3 regions of the Alkaliphilus metalliredigens QYMF genome follow, and region 1 is predicted to be linked to each of the others. Evidence: a T-box and tRNA genes for the amino acid it is inferred to sense, from the RefSeq annotation. Region 1 holds a T-box; the other regions hold tRNA genes.
The links. A T-box is a leader RNA that pairs with one kind of tRNA and senses whether it is charged. The one in region 1 lies ahead of alaS (alanine--tRNA ligase), so its partner is inferred to be a tRNA-Ala.
Positions count from the first base shown of each region.

Region 2: it encodes a tRNA-Ala, which carries the amino acid that the T-box ahead of alaS (alanine--tRNA ligase) is inferred to sense. The anticodon was not compared.
Region 3: it encodes a tRNA-Ala, which carries the amino acid that the T-box ahead of alaS (alanine--tRNA ligase) is inferred to sense. The anticodon was not compared.

Region 1 is NC_009633.1:2,504,327-2,508,756, forward strand. Features, by position in the region: gene nifU (Fe-S cluster assembly scaffold protein NifU) at 1-216, shown strand, start outside; gene AMET_RS12130 (PRC-barrel domain-containing protein) at 246-878, shown strand; gene AMET_RS25375 (hypothetical protein) at 916-1,086, shown strand; gene AMET_RS12135 (AI-2E family transporter) at 1,197-2,432, shown strand; T-box leader at 2,480-2,703, shown strand; gene alaS (alanine--tRNA ligase) at 2,767-4,430, shown strand, end outside.
Region 2 is NC_009633.1:47,848-52,277, forward strand. Features, by position in the region: gene AMET_RS00225 (50S ribosomal protein L25) at 1-548, shown strand, start outside; rRNA gene AMET_RS00230 (16S ribosomal RNA) at 1,020-2,547, shown strand; tRNA gene AMET_RS00235 (tRNA-Ala) at 2,614-2,689, shown strand; rRNA gene AMET_RS00240 (23S ribosomal RNA) at 2,927-4,430, shown strand, end outside.
Region 3 is NC_009633.1:1,836,362-1,840,791, reverse strand. Features, by position in the region: rRNA gene AMET_RS08545 (23S ribosomal RNA) at 1-1,648, opposite strand, end outside; tRNA gene AMET_RS08540 (tRNA-Ala) at 1,940-2,015, opposite strand; rRNA gene AMET_RS08535 (16S ribosomal RNA) at 2,084-3,611, opposite strand; gene AMET_RS08530 (bifunctional enoyl-CoA hydratase/phosphate acetyltransferase) at 4,120-4,430, opposite strand, start outside.

The DNA of each region.
Region 1 (4,430 bases):
ACAGTAAAGGAAGTACTACAGCTTACAAATAAGGCAGTTGCTGAGGCATTAGATGGATTGCCACCTGTGAAGATGCATTGTTCTGTATTGGCTGAGCAAGCCGTTAAAGCAGCTATTTATGATTATGCTCAAAAAAACAATCTGCATTATGAAGATTTAGATGATTTCAATCCTAATGACGATCATGACCATCATGACGACATTGAGGAGGAATAAAAAGAAAATAATGATAAAATTAATTAATAATGACCAATAATGCAGGGATTCCCTGCATTATTTTTTTGACTTCGATTCAAAATAGTAATAGAACGGTGAAAAGAGGGATTGCCATGGTTAAAGGAAGCGAATTGATAGATCAGGCATTGATGAAATCAAATGGCCATTTAACTGGATATAGAGTGAAAAGGAATCTATATTTGAATCGGAAATTAGAATTAGGGGCATTTCAGCTATATAATATTGAAAATAAAAAAGAGGAAGATAAATATATTTTTTACAAAAGAATCAAAAACATAACCCAAAAAGGATTGGAAATATATTCTGAAAATGATATCATACATCATTTTCAAATGCCTACTCTAGAAAGTGCTTTAAAAAAGGTGATTCATGTAATTGGGTTTGAGATATATAACGAAAGCAAGGATTTAATGGGAGTTGTTAAAGATACGGTTATTAATAAAAAGACAGGAAAAATAATGGCTTTATTGGTGAGTGAAGGCTATTTTGATGATCTAATCAATGGATATGCCATTCTGCCTTTAAATGAAAAGATCAAACTGGAAAAACACAACATCATATTTAATAGTGAGGATATTCGTTCAATCAGCCACAATAGCGGTGGATTGAAAAAATTACTTGGTATAGAACCACCTAATTAACAAAAAATAATAATGCAACTGGAAAGGAGTGAATATAATGAATAGAAACATGATGACAGGTCTTGTTACAGGAAGTCTAATTGGAGCAACAATAGGCATGTATGCTGTCACTCAGATGAATAATGGCGATAGAAGGAGACTTATGCGTCAAAGAAATAGAATGATGAAAAAAGCGTCAAATGTTGTTAAAGGAATGAATATGTTTTAATAAAAGCAGCTTAGGCTGCTTTTATTAATAAAAATTTAATTTTATTTTCAAGAAATATATGGTAACATAGTGCCAAACACAATTAATATTAGCATGATTGGGGGTTCAATATGGGTGAAAATGCAATTGAAGTTATTTCAACAGGTTTCAGGAGTATTGCACAGGGAGGCGAATTTACTAGATTAATTTCATTTTTAACTCAATTCATTGTTTTTGCTCTACTGATCTTTTTATTATATTACTTAATCCATATCGGGAATCACTATGTTGATGATAGGCAGAAGGTTAATGTGGGTCGTAAGCAATTATTCTTTTTAGTATTGGGACTCTTCCTCTTTACTCTATTATTATTATTGTTTCAAATTAGAGTTTTGTTAATGGAAATTTTATCTCCATTTATAATTGCCATTGTCATTGCATATATATTGAATCCGCTGATTCATTACTTACAGGTCAAGGGTATTGACAGAATGTGGGGGGTCTTACTTGTCTACTTATTTATCTCCTGTATGATATTAATTCTCTCCCTAACACTAGTACCTAGAATAACAGAGGAAGTAAGGAACTTAATGGCGTTTTTACCCCAGTATAGTAATGACTCCTACGAGCATCTTCATAATCTATATCTAAGGTACAATCAGAACCTCGAAAGTTTACCAACGGAATTTGAGTCAGTAAAGGAACTACTAAGACTTAATATTGATCGTATTCAAGAGATTGTATTTGGTATTGCCAGCTCATTTACCAGCACGCTTTTAGGTTTATTTTCAAGACTTGTAAACCTAGTACTGATACCTATATTGGTTTTTTACTTTTTAAAGGATGCAAAGGGGTTTAAAAAAGCGATTATTTTATTAATCCCTAGATATCTTAGAAAGAATGTAATGCATATTGCAAAGGATGTAGACAGTGTACTTGGTGGGTTTATTCGAGGGCAACTGATTGTTGCAGGGTTTGTTGGGATTTTAACAATGATATCATTATTGGTTTTACGAGTAGAATTTGCTGTATTAGTTGGATTGATTGCAGGAATTGCAAATATTGTACCCTACTTTGGTCCTGTAGTTGGAATTGTTCCTGGTGTCTTATTTGCATTGTTGGATGGTCCAATCAAAGCAATTTGGGTGGTGGTTGTCTTTACTGTGATTCAACAAATTGAGAGCGCCATATTAGCACCTAAAATAGTAGGAAAAAGCGTGGGACTACATCCGGTATTAGTTATTTTGGCACTCCTTGTGGGAGGACGGTTTTTAGGAATTGTAGGACTATTAATTGCAGTCCCCGTTGCAGGAACCATTAAAGTACTGGGAAAACATTTAATCAGTCATGTGACTAAAATTTCTTAAATGTTGACAAAATTGATGATTTTCTATATAATTCTAATAAAAAATGACAATAAGCGATGATGAGAAGGAGTAATGTTATTCGATTCTTACAGAAAGGGAGCACTAGGCTGAGAGGCTCCTAGATAGATGATATGAAGCAGTCTCTAAGCTATAACCTTGAACAATAAGAGTAGAGGTTATCGGTTAATCCGTTATCTTAAAGGTTTTCCTGAGCGGCCGTATCAAACGGTAATTAGGGTGGTACCGCGAGAATATAACTCTCGTCCCTACTATATGATGTATGGATGGGAGTTTTTTGCATTTTTGTAGTTTAACTAAGGAGGATACGATTAAAATGAAAAAAATGGGATTAAATGAAATTAGAAAATTGTTTTTAGACTTCTATGAAGAAAAAGAGCATTATGTACAATCAAGCTATCCACTTGTACCTCATAACGACAAAAGTTTACTGTTGATTAATGCTGGCATGGCACCGTTAAAAAATTATTTTTCAGGTGTGGAAACGCCCCCTAGTAAAAGAATGGCAACGTGTCAGAAATGTATTCGTACTGGGGACATAGAAAATGTAGGGAAGACTTCTCGACATGCAACCTTTTTTGAAATGTTAGGAAGTTTTGCATTTGGAGACTATTTTAAAACGGAGTCTATCCAGTGGGGATGGGAGTTCGCAACTAAATACTTAGAAATGCCAGAGGATAAGATATGGGCCTCTGTATATGAAGAAGATGATGAAGCCTATGGGATATGGGAAAATCAAATAAAGATGCCTAAGGAAAGAATTGTGCGCTTAGGGAAAGAAGATAATTTTTGGGAAATTGGAGTGGGTCCTTGTGGTCCTTGCTCAGAACTGTACTTTGATAGAGGTGATAAATACAGCTGTGGTCATGATGATTGTAAACCGGGATGTGATTGTGATCGTTTTGTAGAGTTCTGGAATCATGTATTTACTCAATTTGATAAGGATGAAGCTGGTAATTACAACCTGCTACCCAATCCAAACATCGATACTGGGATGGGCCTTGAAAGAGTTGCCTGCATTATGCAGGATGTGGATTCAATTTTTGAAGTGGATACCATGAAACATATTTTAAATAGCGTATGTACAGCAACAAATACACAATATAATAAAGATGTTAAGACAAATATATCTCTACGAATTATTACAGATCACCTGCGTTCAATTACTTTCATGATTGGAGATGGCATTTTACCAAGTAATGAAGGAAGAGGATATGTATTAAGAAGGCTATTGAGAAGAGCGGCCAGACACGGTAAGCTATTGGGTGTGTCTAAAAGCTTTTTATATGAATTAATGGATACTGTTACAGAAACATATGGAGGGGCATATTCTGAACTTGTTGAGAAAAAAGATTATATTAAAAAAATCATTCAAGTAGAAGAGGATCGATTTCAAGAGACGATTCACCAAGGACTGGAGATTTTAAACCAGCATATTGAAGAAATGATAGGAAAATCTGAAAACATGTTGAATGGTACATATGCTTTTAAGCTTTATGATACCTATGGCTTTCCTTTGGATCTAACTAAGGAAATTTTAGAAGAAAGAGAAATGACTGTTGATGAGAGTGAATTTGAATCTGAGATGGAAAAGCAAAGAAATCGTGCAAGGAAAGCAAGATCTGGGGGAGACACCGAAGGCTGGAAGGAAGATGCATTTGACGCCCTAGATAAAAACATTCAAACGTCATTTAAAGGATATGAAACCCTAAGAGCTGAAGGGAAAGTGTTGGCGATTATTGAAGAAAATCAATCGGTTAACTTAACTTCAGCAGGAAAAGAAGTTGTGATTGTTTTAGATAAAACACCTTTCTACCCAGAAAGTGGTGGACAAATAGGGGATATAGGTCATATTTTTAAGGATGAATTTGAGGGTCAAGTATTAGATACAAAACAAGGCAAAAATCAACGTATTCATCAATACATTAAAATTCTAAGAGGAATATTACAAGTAGGTGACTCTATACAAGGAGAAGTAGA
Region 2 (4,430 bases), 2.5 Mb from region 1:
GGGACTTAGGAAATGTGCCAGCAGTCATCTACGGGAAAAGCATCAACACACTGACGGTAGAAATAGAGAGAACTGAAGTAGAAGCATTCGTCAGAAACCAAGGGGGGAAAGGATTAGTACAAGTAAATGTAGGAGGGCAACCTTATACAACCTTTGTTAAAGAAATGCAAAGGGATCCTGTGACAGGAATGATTATGCATGTGGACTTTCAACAGGTTAATCAAGATGAACAAATACATACAATGGTTCCTATTATATTGAAGGGAAGAGGTTTTGTGGAAAAGGGTGGGGTGACAGTTCAACAACAGGTAAGAGAACTAGAAGTTCAATGCTTCGCTGGAAGCATCCCTGAAAAATTTGAATTTGATATTTCAAACTTCAGACCTGGAGATACATTAAAAGTATCGGATGTGGAATTTGGAGAGGAAGTTAGCATCATTAATAATCTAGAGTCTGTTATCGCATCCATTGCTACCCCAGCAAAAATAATTGATGATGAAGGGGAAGTACCTTTAGAAAAGAAGATAGAGCTTGCAGACATGGAGTAAATGATAGAAGTGTAAAGATAGAAAAATTGAAGAGTAAAGAAAGAACTAGGAAATCAGATGATAGTAAGTTACTTCTATTAAGATAACTTACTTTTAAGTATTATATCCATCTGATTTTCTTCCATTATATTTCATTTGACTTTGGGCACAACAACTGTTATAGTAGTACAAGTCGTCGCAAGGCGAAGAGAATTTAAATAAGCATAAAGAAACAAAATTCAACAAAACTAGATAAAATAAAAAAAGTGTTGACATATGTCATCAAAAATGATATATTGATTAAGTCGCCAAAACGCGACGGGTTATACCAAGCAAGTTAGAAACCAGGTCTTTGAAAACTAAACAGTATAGATGTAAGCCAGCATATAAGTAGATTACCAAAATCTAAGATTTTGTGTAAGTCACTTACTCGGCGTAAGCCGAGATATCATTTTAGTTAACTAGAATGGAACAAGAAATACCCAGAAATTTATATATAAGAGTTTGATCCTGGCTCAGGATGAACGCTGGCGGCGTGCCTAACACATGCAAGTCGAGCGGGTTAATCTGACGGAAGCCTTCGGGTGGAAGAAAGTGAAACTAGCGGCGGACGGGTGAGTAACGCGTGGGCAACCTACCTTGTACAGGGGGACAACAACGGGAAACCGTTGCTAATACCCCATAAAACCCTAGAGGGGCATCCCTTAAGGGTCAAAGAATTTCGGTACAAGATGGGCCCGCGTCTGATTAGCTAGTTGGTGAGGTAATGGCTCACCAAGGCGACGATCAGTAGCCGACCTGAGAGGGTGATCGGCCACACTGGAACTGAGACACGGTCCAGACTCCTACGGGAGGCAGCAGTGGGGAATATTGCACAATGGGCGAAAGCCTGATGCAGCAACGCCGCGTGAGCGATGAAGGCCTTCGGGTCGTAAAGCTCTGTCCTAGGGGAAGAATATTGACGGTACCCTAGGAGGAAGCCCCGGCTAACTACGTGCCAGCAGCCGCGGTAATACGTAGGGGGCAAGCGTTATCCGGAATCACTGGGCGTAAAGGGTGCGTAGGCGGTCTTGCAAGTCAGAGGTGAAAGGCTACGGCTCAACCGTAGTAAGCCTTTGAAACTGCAAGACTTGAGTATGGGAGAGGAAAGTGGAATTCCTAGTGTAGCGGTGAAATGCGTAGATATTAGGAGGAACACCAGTGGCGAAGGCGACTTTCTGGACCATTACTGACGCTGAGGCACGAAAGCGTGGGGAGCAAACAGGATTAGATACCCTGGTAGTCCACGCCGTAAACGATGAGTGCTAGGTGTTGGGGGTCGAACCTCAGTGCCGCAGCTAACGCATTAAGCACTCCGCCTGGGGAGTACGCTCGCAAGAGTGAAACTCAAAGGAATTGACGGGGACCCGCACAAGCAGCGGAGCATGTGGTTTAATTCGAAGCAACGCGAAGAACCTTACCTGGACTTGACATCCCTCGGACCACTCCTTAACCGGAGTCTTCCCTTCGGGGACTGAGGTGACAGGTGGTGCATGGTTGTCGTCAGCTCGTGTCGTGAGATGTTGGGTTAAGTCCCGCAACGAGCGCAACCCTTGTCTTTAGTTGCCAGCAGTTCGGCTGGGCACTCTAGAGAGACTGCCGGGGATAACTCGGAGGAAGGTGGGGATGACGTCAAATCATCATGCCCCTTATGTTCAGGGCTACACACGTGCTACAATGGCCGATACAACGGGCAGCGAAGGAGTAATCCGGAGCAAATCCTATAAAGTCGGTCCCAGTTCGGATTGTGGGCTGAAACTCGCCCACATGAAGCTGGAGTTGCTAGTAATCGCGAATCAGAATGTCGCGGTGAATGCGTTCCCGGGTCTTGTACACACCGCCCGTCACACCACGGGAGTCGGAAGCACCCGAAGTCAGCTATCTAACCGTAAGGAGGAAGCTGCCGAAGGTGAAGTCGATGACTGGGGTGAAGTCGTAACAAGGTAGCCGTATCGGAAGGTGCGGCTGGATCACCTCCTTTCTAAGGAGCAAAGGCGCATCTATACTGTCTAGTTTTGAGAGACTTTTTTCTCTCTAAAAGCACCAAGGGGGCGTAGCTCAGTTGGGAGAGCACCTGCCTTGCAAGCAGGGGGTCAGGAGTTCGACTCTCCTCGTCTCCACCAGTTATTACTTTTCAAAGGTAATACAAGGTGAAATTGTTATTATAAAACATCATTTCGTCGGCAGGACGGAAAAATTAATTGTTCTTTGAAAACTACACAATGTTATGATGAAGCATTAAATGCGAAATCAATAAACTATCAATCAAACCTTTTCTTTGATTTGTTCAGGGAAATATAAGGTGCGATTGTTAGCTGAGCGATTGACTCTAAATCTATGATTTGGGTCATGAGCGTAAAGGTCAAGTTATTAAGAGCAAAGGGCGGATGCCTTGGCACTAGGAGTCGATGAAGGACGTGGTAAGCTGCGATAAGCCTCGGGAAGCCGCAAGCAGGCATTGATCCGGGGATTTCCGAATGGGGAAACCCACTTGGGTTCATATCCAAGTATCTATTACTCAATTCATAGGTAATAGAAGACAGACCGGGGGAACTGAAACATCTAAGTACCCCGAGGAAGAGAAAGAAAATTCGATTCCCTCAGTAGCGGCGAGCGAAAGGGGAAGAGCCCAAACCGATGGGGTTTACTTCATCGGGGTTGTGGACACGGTCGTTAAGAAGAAGGTATTGTAGTAGAAGAGGGTTGGAAAGCCCCACCGGAGAAGGTAATAGTCCTGTATATCAAACAAGAAGATCTTTGACTGTGATCCAGAGTACCACGGGACACGTGAAACCCTGTGGGAAGCAGGGGGGACCACCCCCCAAGGCTAAATACTACCTAGTGACCGATAGCGCATAGTACCGTGAGGGAAAGGTGAAAAGAACCCCGGAAGGGGAGTGAAATAGAACCTGAAACCCTTTGCTTACAAGCTGTGGGAGCACTTTATATGTGTGACCGCGTACTTTTTGTAGAACGGGCCAACGAGTTATGGTATGGAGCAAGGTTAAGCACTTAAGGTGCGAAGCCGTAGGGAAACCGAGTCTTAATCGGGCGACTTAGTTTCATGCCATAGACCCGAAACCGAGCGACCTACCCATGGACAGGATGAAGCGGAAGTAAAATTTCGTGGAGGTCCGAACCGATTGACGTTGAAAAGTCACCGGATGATCTGTGGGTAGCGGTGAAATTCCAATCGAGCTCGGAGATAGCTGGTTCTCGCCGAAATAGCTTTAGGGCTAGCCTCAAGATTAGAGACACGGAGGTAGAGCACTGAATGGTCAAGGGGCCTTCACCGGTTACCGAAACCTATCAAACTCCGAATGCCGTCGTCTTATACTTGGGAGTCAGACTGCGAGTGATAAGATCCGTAGTCAAGAGGGAAAGAGCCCAGACCATCAGCTAAGGTCCCAAAGTATACGTTAAGTGGAAAAGGATGTGGAGTTGCACAGACAACCAGGATGTTGGCTTAGAAGCAGCCACTCATTTAAAGAGTGCGTAATAGCTCACTGGTCGAGTGATTCTGCGCCGAAAATGTCCGGGGCTCAAACGTATCACCGAAGCTATGGATCCGAAAGGATGGTAGGCGAGCGTTCTGTAAGGGTAGAAGCTGTACCGTAAGGAGCAGTGGACTTTACAGAAGAGAGAATGTTGGCATGAGTAACGAGAGGCAAGTGAGAATCTTGCCCGTCGAAAACCCAAGGTTTCCTGAGGAAGGTTCGTCCGCTCAGGGTTAGTCGGGACCTAAGCCGAGGCCGAAAGGCGTAGGCGATGGACAACAGGTTGAGATTCCTGTACCACTTTTAGTCGTTTGAGAAATGGGGGGACACAGTAGGATAAACCATGCGCACCGTTGGTTGTGTGCGT
Region 3 (4,430 bases), 670 kb from region 1:
TTGCGGTACGGGCACTTTATAGTCTCGATAGAGGCTTTTCTCGACAGTGTGGAATCAACCAGTTCGCTACTTATATTTCGCTCCCCATCACATCTCAGAATATGTTAGAACGGATTTGCCTATCCTAACTCCCTACTTGCTTAGACGCACACAACCAACGGTGCGCATGGTTTATCCTACTGTGTCCCCCCATTTCTCAAACGACTAAAAGTGGTACAGGAATCTCAACCTGTTGTCCATCGCCTACGCCTTTCGGCCTCGGCTTAGGTCCCGACTAACCCTGAGCGGACGAACCTTCCTCAGGAAACCTTGGGTTTTCGACGGGCAAGATTCTCACTTGCCTCTCGTTACTCATGCCAACATTCTCTCTTCTGTAAAGTCCACTGCTCCTTACGGTACAGCTTCTACCCTTACAGAACGCTCGCCTACCATCCTTTCGGATCCATAGCTTCGGTGATACGTTTGAGCCCCGGACATTTTCGGCGCAGAATCACTCGACCAGTGAGCTATTACGCACTCTTTAAATGAGTGGCTGCTTCTAAGCCAACATCCTGGTTGTCTGTGCAACTCCACATCCTTTTCCACTTAACGTATACTTTGGGACCTTAGCTGATGGTCTGGGCTCTTTCCCTCTTGACTACGGATCTTATCACTCGCAGTCTGACTCCCAAGTATAAGACGACGGCATTCGGAGTTTGATAGGTTTCGGTAACCGGTGAAGGCCCCTTGACCATTCAGTGCTCTACCTCCGTGTCTCTAATCTTGAGGCTAGCCCTAAAGCTATTTCGGCGAGAACCAGCTATCTCCGAGCTCGATTGGAATTTCACCGCTACCCACAGATCATCCGGTGACTTTTCAACGTCAATCGGTTCGGACCTCCACGAAATTTTACTTCCGCTTCATCCTGTCCATGGGTAGGTCGCTCGGTTTCGGGTCTATGGCATGAAACTAAGTCGCCCGATTAAGACTCGGTTTCCCTACGGCTTCGCACCTTAAGTGCTTAACCTTGCTCCATACCATAACTCGTTGGCCCGTTCTACAAAAAGTACGCGGTCACACATATAAAGTGCTCCCACAGCTTGTAAGCAAAGGGTTTCAGGTTCTATTTCACTCCCCTTCCGGGGTTCTTTTCACCTTTCCCTCACGGTACTATGCGCTATCGGTCACTAGGTAGTATTTAGCCTTGGGGGGTGGTCCCCCCTGCTTCCCACAGGGTTTCACGTGTCCCGTGGTACTCTGGATCACAGTCAAAGATCTTCTTGTTTGATATACAGGACTATTACCTTCTCCGGTGGGGCTTTCCAACCCTCTTCTACTACAATACCTTCTTCTTAACGACCGTGTCCACAACCCCGATGAAGTAAACCCCATCGGTTTGGGCTCTTCCCCTTTCGCTCGCCGCTACTGAGGGAATCGAATTTTCTTTCTCTTCCTCGGGGTACTTAGATGTTTCAGTTCCCCCGGTCTGTCTTCTATTACCTATGAATTGAGTAATAGATACTTGGATATGAACCCAAGTGGGTTTCCCCATTCGGAAATCCCCGGATCAATGCCTGCTTGCGGCTTCCCGAGGCTTATCGCAGCTTACCACGTCCTTCATCGACTCCTAGTGCCAAGGCATCCGCCCTTTGCTCTTAATAACTTGACCTTTACGCTCATGACCCAAATCATAGATTTAGAGTCAATCGCTCAGCTAACAATCGCACCTTATATTCCCCTGAACAAATCAAAGAAAAGGTTTAATTGATAGTTTATTGGTTTCGCATTTATTGCTTCATCATAACATTGTGTAGTTTTCAAAGAACAATTTAGCATGTTTTTATTGATGATGTTAAAAATTTTTCCATTCATTTCTTATCATTTAAAAAGCAATGATATGAATTACATAATTTTTAACTAAGTGACTGCCACGAAATCATAGATTTCGGTCATCTACTTATGGTGGAGACGAGGAGAGTCGAACTCCTGACCCCCTGCTTGCAAGGCAGGTGCTCTCCCAACTGAGCTACGCCCCCTTGGTGCTTTTAGAGAGATTAGTAGGTCTCTCAAAACTAGACAGTATAGATGCGCCTTTGCTCCTTAGAAAGGAGGTGATCCAGCCGCACCTTCCGATACGGCTACCTTGTTACGACTTCACCCCAGTCATCGACTTCACCTTCGGCAGCTTCCTCCTTACGGTTAGATAGCTGACTTCGGGTGCTTCCGACTCCCGTGGTGTGACGGGCGGTGTGTACAAGACCCGGGAACGCATTCACCGCGACATTCTGATTCGCGATTACTAGCAACTCCAGCTTCATGTGGGCGAGTTTCAGCCCACAATCCGAACTGGGACCGACTTTATAGGATTTGCTCCGGATTACTCCTTCGCTGCCCGTTGTATCGGCCATTGTAGCACGTGTGTAGCCCTGAACATAAGGGGCATGATGATTTGACGTCATCCCCACCTTCCTCCGAGTTATCCCCGGCAGTCTCTCTAGAGTGCCCAGCCGAACTGCTGGCAACTAAAGACAAGGGTTGCGCTCGTTGCGGGACTTAACCCAACATCTCACGACACGAGCTGACGACAACCATGCACCACCTGTCACCTCAGTCCCCGAAGGGAAGACTCCGGTTAAGGAGTGGTCCGAGGGATGTCAAGTCCAGGTAAGGTTCTTCGCGTTGCTTCGAATTAAACCACATGCTCCGCTGCTTGTGCGGGTCCCCGTCAATTCCTTTGAGTTTCACTCTTGCGAGCGTACTCCCCAGGCGGAGTGCTTAATGCGTTAGCTGCGGCACTGAGGTTCGACCCCCAACACCTAGCACTCATCGTTTACGGCGTGGACTACCAGGGTATCTAATCCTGTTTGCTCCCCACGCTTTCGTGCCTCAGCGTCAGTAATGGTCCAGAAAGTCGCCTTCGCCACTGGTGTTCCTCCTAATATCTACGCATTTCACCGCTACACTAGGAATTCCACTTTCCTCTCCCATACTCAAGTCTTGCAGTTTCAAAGGCTTACTACGGTTGAGCCGTAGCCTTTCACCTCTGACTTGCAAGACCGCCTACGCACCCTTTACGCCCAGTGATTCCGGATAACGCTTGCCCCCTACGTATTACCGCGGCTGCTGGCACGTAGTTAGCCGGGGCTTCCTCCTAGGGTACCGTCAATATTCTTCCCCTAGGACAGAGCTTTACGACCCGAAGGCCTTCATCGCTCACGCGGCGTTGCTGCATCAGGCTTTCGCCCATTGTGCAATATTCCCCACTGCTGCCTCCCGTAGGAGTCTGGACCGTGTCTCAGTTCCAGTGTGGCCGATCACCCTCTCAGGTCGGCTACTGATCGTCGCCTTGGTGAGCCATTACCTCACCAACTAGCTAATCAGACGCGGGCCCATCTTGTACCGAAATTCTTTGACCCTTAAGGGATGCCCCTCTAGGGTTTTATGGGGTATTAGCAACGGTTTCCCGTTGTTGTCCCCCTGTACAAGGTAGGTTGCCCACGCGTTACTCACCCGTCCGCCGCTAGTTTCACTTTCTTCCACCCGAAGGCTTCCGTCAGATTAACCCGCTCGACTTGCATGTGTTAGGCACGCCGCCAGCGTTCATCCTGAGCCAGGATCAAACTCTTATATATAAATTTCTGGGTCCATCTTAGTAAAACTAAAATGGCTTCTCGACTTTGTCGAGTTTGTATCTTGCGCAAAATCTAAGACTTTGGCAATCTACTTGTAATATGCTGGCTTACATCTATACTGTTTAGTTTTCAAAGACCTGATTTCTAACTTGCTCCGTATAACCCGTCGCGTTTTGGCGACTTAACTACTATATCATTTTTGAAATCGAATGTCAATACATCTTCATTATTCTTTTCACTTTTATTTTCTTGCACTCCTGTCATCAGCTTTTTTCGAAATGCATCTGTCAGAAGCGACTAAATTAATATAACACAAATGCGAACCAATGTCAATGTATTTTCTGTATTTTTCATTTGCTTTCTTTTACATATATTATAATGTATTTATCTAGGCTTTTTTATTCATTATTATTTAATTTAAAATTAGTTATATTATAGGAATTAATAAGGGACCTCCTTTAATAAGGCTCGGTCCCTCATAGTAGATTATCTATTCATTTTTCCAAGTCTATTGATTCGCTGCAATCACACTACCTAATGCAATAGAATAAAGTTTTGTTTCAGCACTATCAGCTCTAGACACAAGAACAACAGGTGCCTTTGCTCCCATAATCACACCAGCTGATTTAGCATTTCCCATATAGGTTAAGGCTTTGCCAATTCCATTTCCGACCTCAATTGTTGGTACTAACATAATATCCGTTTCTCCAATAACAGGACTCTTGTAGCCCTTTATTTCCGCTGCTTCTTTCGATACCGCTAAGTCAAAAGCAATTGGACCTTCTACAACCACACCTTGTCCAAAGTACCCCTCCTGTG